Regions from separate parts of the Laceyella putida genome, predicted to be linked through region 2. Evidence: a T-box and tRNA genes for the amino acid it is inferred to sense, from the RefSeq annotation. Region 2 holds a T-box; the other holds one or more tRNA genes.
What was found. A T-box is a leader RNA that pairs with one kind of tRNA and senses whether it is charged. The one in region 2 lies ahead of trpS (tryptophan--tRNA ligase), so its partner is inferred to be a tRNA-Trp.

Region 1: it encodes a tRNA-Trp, which carries the amino acid that the T-box ahead of trpS (tryptophan--tRNA ligase) is inferred to sense. The anticodon was not compared.

What each region holds. Positions count from the first base shown of each region.
Region 1 covers NZ_JBHTBW010000084.1:14,641-18,842, forward strand. The annotation lists gene mnmA (tRNA 2-thiouridine(34) synthase MnmA) at 13-1,101, shown strand; gene ACFQNG_RS19790 (hypothetical protein) at 1,366-2,001, shown strand; tRNA gene ACFQNG_RS19795 (tRNA-Arg) at 2,049-2,125, opposite strand; tRNA gene ACFQNG_RS19800 (tRNA-Arg) at 2,211-2,287, opposite strand; tRNA gene ACFQNG_RS19805 (tRNA-Leu) at 2,297-2,383, opposite strand; tRNA gene ACFQNG_RS19810 (tRNA-Cys) at 2,394-2,467, opposite strand; tRNA gene ACFQNG_RS19815 (tRNA-Trp) at 2,478-2,551, opposite strand; tRNA gene ACFQNG_RS19820 (tRNA-Thr) at 2,555-2,630, opposite strand; tRNA gene ACFQNG_RS19825 (tRNA-Phe) at 2,634-2,709, opposite strand; tRNA gene ACFQNG_RS19830 (tRNA-Ser) at 2,746-2,839, opposite strand; gene ACFQNG_RS19835 (hypothetical protein) at 3,151-3,435, opposite strand.
Region 2 covers NZ_JBHTBW010000015.1:68,891-73,092, forward strand. The annotation lists gene gpr (GPR endopeptidase) at 1-382, opposite strand, end outside; gene rpsT (30S ribosomal protein S20) at 582-848, shown strand; gene trpS (tryptophan--tRNA ligase) at 968-1,945, opposite strand; T-box leader at 1,993-2,229, opposite strand; gene ACFQNG_RS05750 (CcdC family protein) at 2,369-2,881, shown strand; gene ACFQNG_RS05755 (2-thiouracil desulfurase family protein) at 3,009-3,485, opposite strand; gene ACFQNG_RS05760 (phytoene desaturase family protein) at 3,782-4,202, shown strand, end outside.

The DNA.
Region 1 (4,202 bases), on a different contig from region 2:
GAAGTGATGCAAATGGGCAATAAACATATACGTGTCGTAGTTGGAATGTCGGGCGGCGTGGATTCTTCCGTTACCGCCTGGTTACTGAAAGAGCAAGGCTATGACGTCATCGGGCTATTCATGAAGAATTGGGATGACACCGATGAATTTGGCCATTGCACCGCCACTGAAGATTTTGAGGATGTGCGTCGCGTCTGTGCGCAAATCGGTATTCCTTATTACTCTGTCAACTTTGAGAAAGAATATGAGCAAAAGGTCTTTCAATATTTCCTTGACGAATACCGAAAAGGAAGAACCCCCAACCCCGACATCCTATGCAATCGGGAGATCAAGTTTGGTGAATTCCTGCAGAAGGCGAAGCAACTTGGAGCCGATTTTATCGCTACAGGCCATTACGCGCAAATCATCGAGAAAGATGGCCACAAATACCTTGCGCGCGGAGCCGATCCAAACAAAGACCAAACCTACTTCCTCTATGCCGTCAACAAGCCGCAATTGATGCAAGCGATGTTCCCGATTGGGCATATGCAGAAGAATGAAGTGCGGGAAATCGCGAAAGAAGTGGGGTTGGCCACAGCCAAAAAGAAAGACAGCACCGGAATTTGTTTCATTGGAGAGCGTAATTTCCGCGAATTCCTAAGCCACTATCTCCCTGCCCAACCGGGGGAAATCCGCACACTGGACGGGGAAGTGAAAGGAACACACGATGGCTTGATGTACTACACCTTGGGCCAGCGCCAAGGTTTGGGGATTGGGGGAAGCGGTACGGGGGAACCATGGTTTGTCGTTAAAAAAGATCTGGAAAACAACATTCTTTATGTGGCACAAGGGCATGATCATGAAGCTCTCTATTCTGAAGGGCTCTTGGCTACGGAAATCAATTGGTTGGGTGAAGGGGCCATTCCAGCTGAGCCGTTCGAATGCACCGCCAAATTTCGCTATCGCCAAAAAGATCAACCCGTCCGCGTCATTCCGCAACCGGACCGGACTTTCCGGGTTGTGTACAAAGAACCGCAACGCGCGGTGACGCCAGGGCAATCCGTAGTTTTCTATGATGGAGAAGTGTGTTTGGGCGGAGGCATTATCGACTATACATTTTAATGGCCAAAATATGTGAATAGCGGTTTTCCTAACCAGTTGTTTATCTGGTGTTATTAGGAAAACCGCCTATTTTTAACATTTTTTTCCAAAATCATCTTTATGATAGGGCCTCTATTATCATATTGAATTCAGCTTGAAAATTGTTTTGATTGAATATTTCCAACTTATGCATATGATAAAAATGGGACTTTAGTCTACTATTCAAAAATTGGAAAATAGAGTAGCATTAAAACGAGTTGCATAGATTAAAGGGGGATTGTAGTCTTGAAAGATAAAACTCGTTTACCTACCCCTGAGTTTGACACTGATGAACTATCTCCTGAAGAATATAGCTACCAAATCAAACGCAAAACCATTGCATTGATCGGTGCGGGCATCGCTTGTTCGGTCTTTTCATATGCTCTCTTGCCACAAGTGGGTTCGGTTTCGCCTGAAGGTAGAACACCTATAACGGCTCAACAGTCCAACGGTCCCCATACGGAGAAACCTAAAGAGTTTTCACATACGCCTAATCCAACGGAATCTGCTAACGAAGCTGGTGTATCTTCAGATAAAGGACCCCAACCAGCTGAATCCGCATCTCATTCTCCGGACCCGGCTGATCCAGATTCAAGTTCCACCCCTGGTCAAAAACATGCCAGTCAAGGTTCGGACGCTCCGGCCAAGAGCAGAGACCGCAACCCACTTGACATTCATCAAGCCCCATCAGATGCCGTAGCCAAAGCAACACCCGCATTCGAAAAAAATCCTTCATCAAGTTCGGACATACATAGAGAATCGTCTACAAAGACACCGGATGAACAAACAGACAAATCGACACAAAAAACACCGAAAGACTCTTCCCCCTGCACCCCATCAAAAAACAAATTAGCAGAACTGTTGCGAGATTTAATAAATTGACCCATAATAAAAACAGCTGACAGAAATAGCGTCAGCTGTTTTTTCTGTGGCGTGCCCTGGAAGATTCGAACTCCCGACCTTCTGATCCGTAGTCAGACGCTCTATCCAGCTGAGCTAAGGGCACAAGAAAAGAAAGAATAAAAATGAAAAATTATATCGACAAGAAAGGTGGCAAAAAGGATACCAGTTTATCCAGTATCCTTTTATCTTGGCGTGCCCTGGAAGATTCGAACTCCCGACCTTTTGATCCGTAGTCAAACGCTCTATCCAGCTGAGCTAAGGGCACATATCAACTTGGTGCGGACGAAGGGACTTGAACCCCCACAGCCTAACGGCCACAAGAACCTGAATCTTGCGCGTCTGCCAATTCCGCCACGTCCGCATAGATCATATGGAGGCGGCACCCGGATTCGAACCGGGGGTAAAGGTTTTGCAGACCTCTGCCTTACCACTTGGCTATGCCGCCACGCTTAAAATGGCAGGGGCGGTAGGAATCGAACCCACACTGGAGGTTTTGGAGACCTCTGTTCTGCCATTAAACTACGCCCCTATATGGTGCTGGTGAGAGGACTTGAACCCCCAACCTACTGATTACAAGTCAGTTGCTCTACCAATTGAGCTACACCAGCTCATGGTGGCTCGGGACGGAATCGAACCGCCGACACGAGGATTTTCAGTCCTCTGCTCTACCGACTGAGCTACCGAGCCTCGGTATTAACACGCAATTACAATATTGTCAATGAGTGGCGGAGAGAGAGGGATTCGAACCCTCGAGGCGAGTTTTGCCCGCCTACACGATTTCCAATCGTGCTCCTTCGGCCAACTCGGACATCTCTCCGTGTTTTCATGTTGAAGTGTGATTCATTCTATCCACTTCATCGCTATCCATTGTTTCCGTCAGCTCAGCGCTGACAAAATATATAATACACTGCTTTATTCATGTTGTCAACGAGAATTTTAATTTACTTTTATTCTGAATTCAATGCCTCAGTGCATCACCTTTTGATTCGCCCTCTCCTTATTGCACATACAGCGAAAATCCGATATTGTCTAACGGAAACATTTATATATTAAAATCATATAGGATGATCCGCTCATTTTGTCAAAGAATTTGGGTTCGCCCTGTTTGGGACGATCTCCGTCATAGGTTCAATGCTGGAATGCCGTCATCAGCACCGCCTTCAGTAAAGCGTGCAGGAAACTAAATCCCATAGCCAATCCACTTAAAACTATCCCTACAACAGCCAAGTTTCCTTTTTCCGACTTTCTGCCACGCAGCCCCATAATAAGTCCAATTAGCCCACAGATAATCCCCGCCAGGGCAAAGACGAAAGATGAGAACACTCCAACAATCCCTAATACTAATGCTACCTGAGCTTCTTTATTCCGTTCTGGAAATCTTTTCAAATCAGATTGAATTTGCGTCGGTTCCATCAAATCCCTCCAACAGCCTCTTTCTCCTAATTTATTCATCAGGCGAATTTTGTTTCCTTTTTTTGTATCAATTTGTCCGCTCTTCTCCCTATTATTTCATCATTGACCTTTTTATCTCAACTTATTCCCTCAAGCCATGCTATTGATCTGGCACTTCCACGGCTGAACGCATGATTGGGTAATTCCAAACATCGACCAAACTTAACCGCTAGGTCTGCGGCAAAGAGTATCATCCCTGCGGGATGTTGATGGCTACATTGATTCCATCACGGTGAATTCCCGATTTTATCGGGGTGCCAAGCATCTTGATCCGCGCCTTGTTCCCAATGCTCCCCCTATCTATAACCATCAATCCCCCATCCATGCCTACCGCAGGATCTTTTTCGCTGAAACATAGGGGCATTTCTTTCACATAGGCTGGAGACAAAATCCTTCTCCGTGCGGGTGAGTCGAATGGTAGCGCCCATGATTTTCCCTTCCGCTTTCCTGCCTTGGCAAACTTCATCCAGCCGTACTTAGGGAATTTGATTTTGTTTTTCAACTCTTTGGATAGTCGATTCGTCCTTCTTTAAATGATTGCTTGGACTTGTATTTGGCTGAACCCGATTCGTCCGCTTTTAAAACGAGGGGGATCTTTTTGTTTCTTAAAAAAGACGAAACGCATCAATCGGCTATTTCCAACATGTTCTGAAACGAAGTAAAATCCTCTTTTTCTTAGGATTGCGAACGGGAAGCCCCTTTCTCTCCCTTGGATATGCACAAAAACA
Region 2 (4,202 bases):
TCACATTCCAGTTCCCCAGGCCAACCACCAAACAGGAGGCGTCCTCCCTTATGCCAATCTCGGACAAAAAGCGTCCAAATTGTTCGGCAAAGTGTTCACTCACCCGTTTTTCCAACATTGAATCCTTTGACCGCAAAGCGGGCACTTCAATCGTCAGGTAAGTTCCAGGCAATTTTCCCATCGCTTCGCTTCCCGCTTGATCATCAATCCAGATCCAACTGGTGGTAATTCCTTCCCGGGTGTCCTCTTCAACCCGCACACCGGGGATTTCGCTTGCGTCCCCTCGCTCCTCCACCGCCATTTGATGCGCTTCCCGCGCCAGGTCTGTGCGGATGGAGTAGCCGGATAAATCGATTTGATGTTCCTTTCGCTCCAGGTTCATCGCAGAACCTCCTTCCCCGCTATATCTATTGGGGATGTATGATGGCCACATCCCCCCGCATTCCCGCTAATAGTTTGCTTTTTCTTGATTTAATTATTCTCTGAGCTTCCTGTTATTGCTTTTTGCCATGGCTCGTGCTAGAATATTGCATGTTGCATAAATGGGATGCGGAGAACCAATCCCACAGGAGGTGAACGCATTGGCTAACATCAAGTCCGCAATCAAACGTGCTAAAACTAACGAAATCCGCCGTGAACGCAACGCTTCCCAAAAGTCCGCTATGCGTACGGCCGTGAAAAAATTCCTGGTTGCCGTTGATCAACAAGACAGCGAGAAAGCAGCGGTTCTGTACAACCAAGCTGCTCGCACCTTGGACAAAGCAGTAACCAAAGGCCTGATCCATAAAAATGCGGCGGCTCGCAAGAAGTCCCGCCTCGTTAAAAAATTGCAAGCATTGCAAGCGTAATGCGACCAATGAACGGCCCACTCGACTGGGTCGTTTTTTAAATTGTGACTTCTGCCACTTAGTGGCGAATAGTTCACTTAAAAAGATCTCGCCCCTACCCAGGACGAGATCCTTTTGCATTAAATAATCCCCATGGCATCTTTCATGCGCCGCAACGTTTGATTCGCCACTTCGCTTGCCTTTTCTCGGCCTTGCTCCAGTACTCTCATCACCTCATCCGAATTTCTGATTTCCCGGAAGCGCGCTTGGATCGGCGCGAGATGGTCCACCGTCACTTCAATCAGGTCCTTCTTAAACTGACCGTAGCCCACCCCTTCATAATCTTTTTCCAATTCTTTGATCGGCTTGCCGGACAAGCTGCTGTAGATGTTGAGCAAATTGCTGATGCCCGGCTTCGTTGCGGGATCGAAGCGAACCATGTTCTCCGAATCCGTGACCGCGCGCTTCAACTTCTTCTCGATCTTCTTCGGTTCATCCAGCAAGGTAATGTAGTTGAACTCGCTGTCGGCGCTTTTGCTCATCTTTTTCTCCGGGTTATCCAAACCCATGATTCTTGCCCCCACTTCCCCGATAAACGGCTCGGGCAGCGTGAGGACATCGGCGTAATCCCGGTTAAACCGCTCCGCAATCTCACGTGTCAGCTCCAAGTGTTGTTTCTGGTCTTCGCCAACGGGCACCCGGTTGGCATTGTACAGTAAGATATCCGCCGCTTGCAGAACCGGATAGGTGTATAGTCCCGCCACCACCGATTCAGACCCTTTTCCCTTCTCTTTGAATTGCACCATGCGGTTCAATTCCCCCACCCGGGCCACACACTGCAACAACCATCCCGCTTCGGCATGGGCCGCAACCTGCGACTGCACGAAGATGGTGGCCTTGGACGGATCAAGTCCAGTCGCCAAGTACATGGCCACCAGATCCAATGTTTTCTGTCTCAGTTCTTCCGGATTTTGCGGAATGGTAATGGCATGCAAGTTAACGACGCAAAAATAACAATCGGCTTCTTCCTGCAACTTCACAAAACGTTGCATCGCCCCAATATAATTCCCCAACGTGACGATGCCCGTCGGTTGGATTCCTGACAGTACGCGTTCCATGTCACAACGCCCTCCTTTTGCTGATGAAAATAAAAAAGCCCGCCCCAAAAAGGGACGAGCTTGAACTCGCGGTACCACCCTTGTTTGCCTGAAGCTTGGATCGCATCAGGCACACTTGATCTCAATAACGGAAGCAACCCGTTTTTCCCTACTGGCGGGATATCTTCCCGCGTTCAAGAAAACGGCTCCAAAGCCCATTCACACCGGGGACTGATTGGCTCGCACCATCCGCCAACTCTCTAAACAGCCGCTCCCATGCTACTCTTCTTTATCATCGCCGTCATCGGTATGAAAATTTTCCCAATCGCAAAGGATACTTATTGATATGTATTTTGCGCTAATTTTGCCCCGAAGTCAAGCATAACCTTATTTACAAAGGGACAAGAATGTGCTAGTTTTTTTCTAGAATTAGGAGGGACGGATATGGTTCAGACACTACCGATTCATCTCACGGCAATCGCACCGGTCATCGCTTTTCTGATGGCTTCGACATTTTTTATCATGCGGCTGAGGGCATCCAAAAAACCCACATCAGCCAAGAAGATCATCATTCCTCCACTCGGGATGAGCACAGGTTTTCTAATGTTCCTGTTTCCCGAGTTTCACATTCCAGCCGCGTGGGCGATCCTTTCCTTTTTGGTGGGGGCCTTGTTTTTTTCCTTGCCGCTGATCAAAACATCCGCTTTTGAAATAAAAGAAGACCAAATCTACCTGAAACAGTCGCGGGCGTTTTTGTTCATTCTGTCCGGCCTCTTCCTCGTACGTCTCTCTTTGCACAACTACATCGAACATCATATCAGCGTCTTTCAAACAGGCAGTGTGTTCTTCATCCTCGCTTTTGGCATGCTGTTGCCATGGCGCATCGCCATGTTGATGCAGTATAAAAAGTTGGAGCAAGAGCTCAAGCGAAACAAAACACCATCGACCGCCGTATAATAGGCGAATGGCCTCTCATGTGTGAGGGGCCTCTTTTGCGAAAGTACTTATGATGTTAACGAGTCGGTCGGCCATGTTGTTCCCTTCCACAAGCAGCACACTTTCATCCCTGGGTTGTGCTGAATAGTCATGAGTTTTTTGGTGTCTCTTGCTCTTCCCACGTCTCCTCCGACGCCACTTTGATCCCATGCCGTTCCAAGAGGGCCGCCGTCACCCCTTTGCCTGTTTTCTTCTTCCCTTGAAAGGTGCCATCATAGATCACGCAACTGCCGCAGGAGGGGCTCTTCTCTTTTAGGATCGCTTCATCCACCCCCAGCATCCGGGCCATGTGCAAAGCCTCATAGGCCCCGCGCACAAAGGCTTCCGTCACATCTTTCCCATCGATATCAATCACTTTGGCTTTCCCGTCCAACACATCATGGCCATCCCCGCCGACAATTTCCGCCGGCTTGCGCGGAGTGGACAAACCGCCCATCTGCTCGGGGCACACAGGAATCGCTTCACCCCGTTTAACCAGATCCTGGATCTGTTCCACGCGATTGTGCCTGCCGTCATAGCGACAATGAATCCCTGCAAAACAAGCGCTCACCAACTTTTTCTTCATCCGCCATCCCTTCCTTGTCCGCTTCATGTCCGTCTGTTTCCTCTGCCGTATCCATTTTTCCCACTTTATCATACAATAGTAGTCAGGCGAATTCGACGGCATAATCAAATGGCACAAGGTTTTTGACTTGCGCATGCCGATCCGTTACACTTCCGGCCTGAGAAACACTAGCAAGAAAGTTTCGAACTCAAACAAAAGCCTACTCTAAACGTTTTAAACTTGTTAAAATAGTGAAAGTGGTAGATATATCTATTTATTCCGCTTTGTAACCGTTTACTGGAGGAGAGTGTTTTTACGTGTCTGAAAAAGTGGTTGTGGTGGGTGGAGGTTTAGCTGGCTTAAGCGCTGCCGCTCGACTCACACACAATGGATACGACGTGACCCTGCTGGAAAAAGCGCCCAAATTGGGAGGGCGAGCCATTACCATCCCGTTAAAGGGATTTAATTTTAACTTTGGCGCTCACGCCATCTATGCCCGTGATAAATCCATCTTGCGCAAATTCGAACATGAAATCGGTTTGAACGTCAATTGGAAAGACTTTTCCCCATCCAAAGCTTATTATGACATGGGGTCATATACAACGCCGATGCCGGCGACATTGGAGGGGCTGTACCGCACCAAAGTCCTTGATTCCCAAGACAAGGTCCGGTTCGCCTATGAAGTGTTCAAGACGATGTCCTCCATCGAACGGGGGGAAGAAGGCATTCCCATTGGTG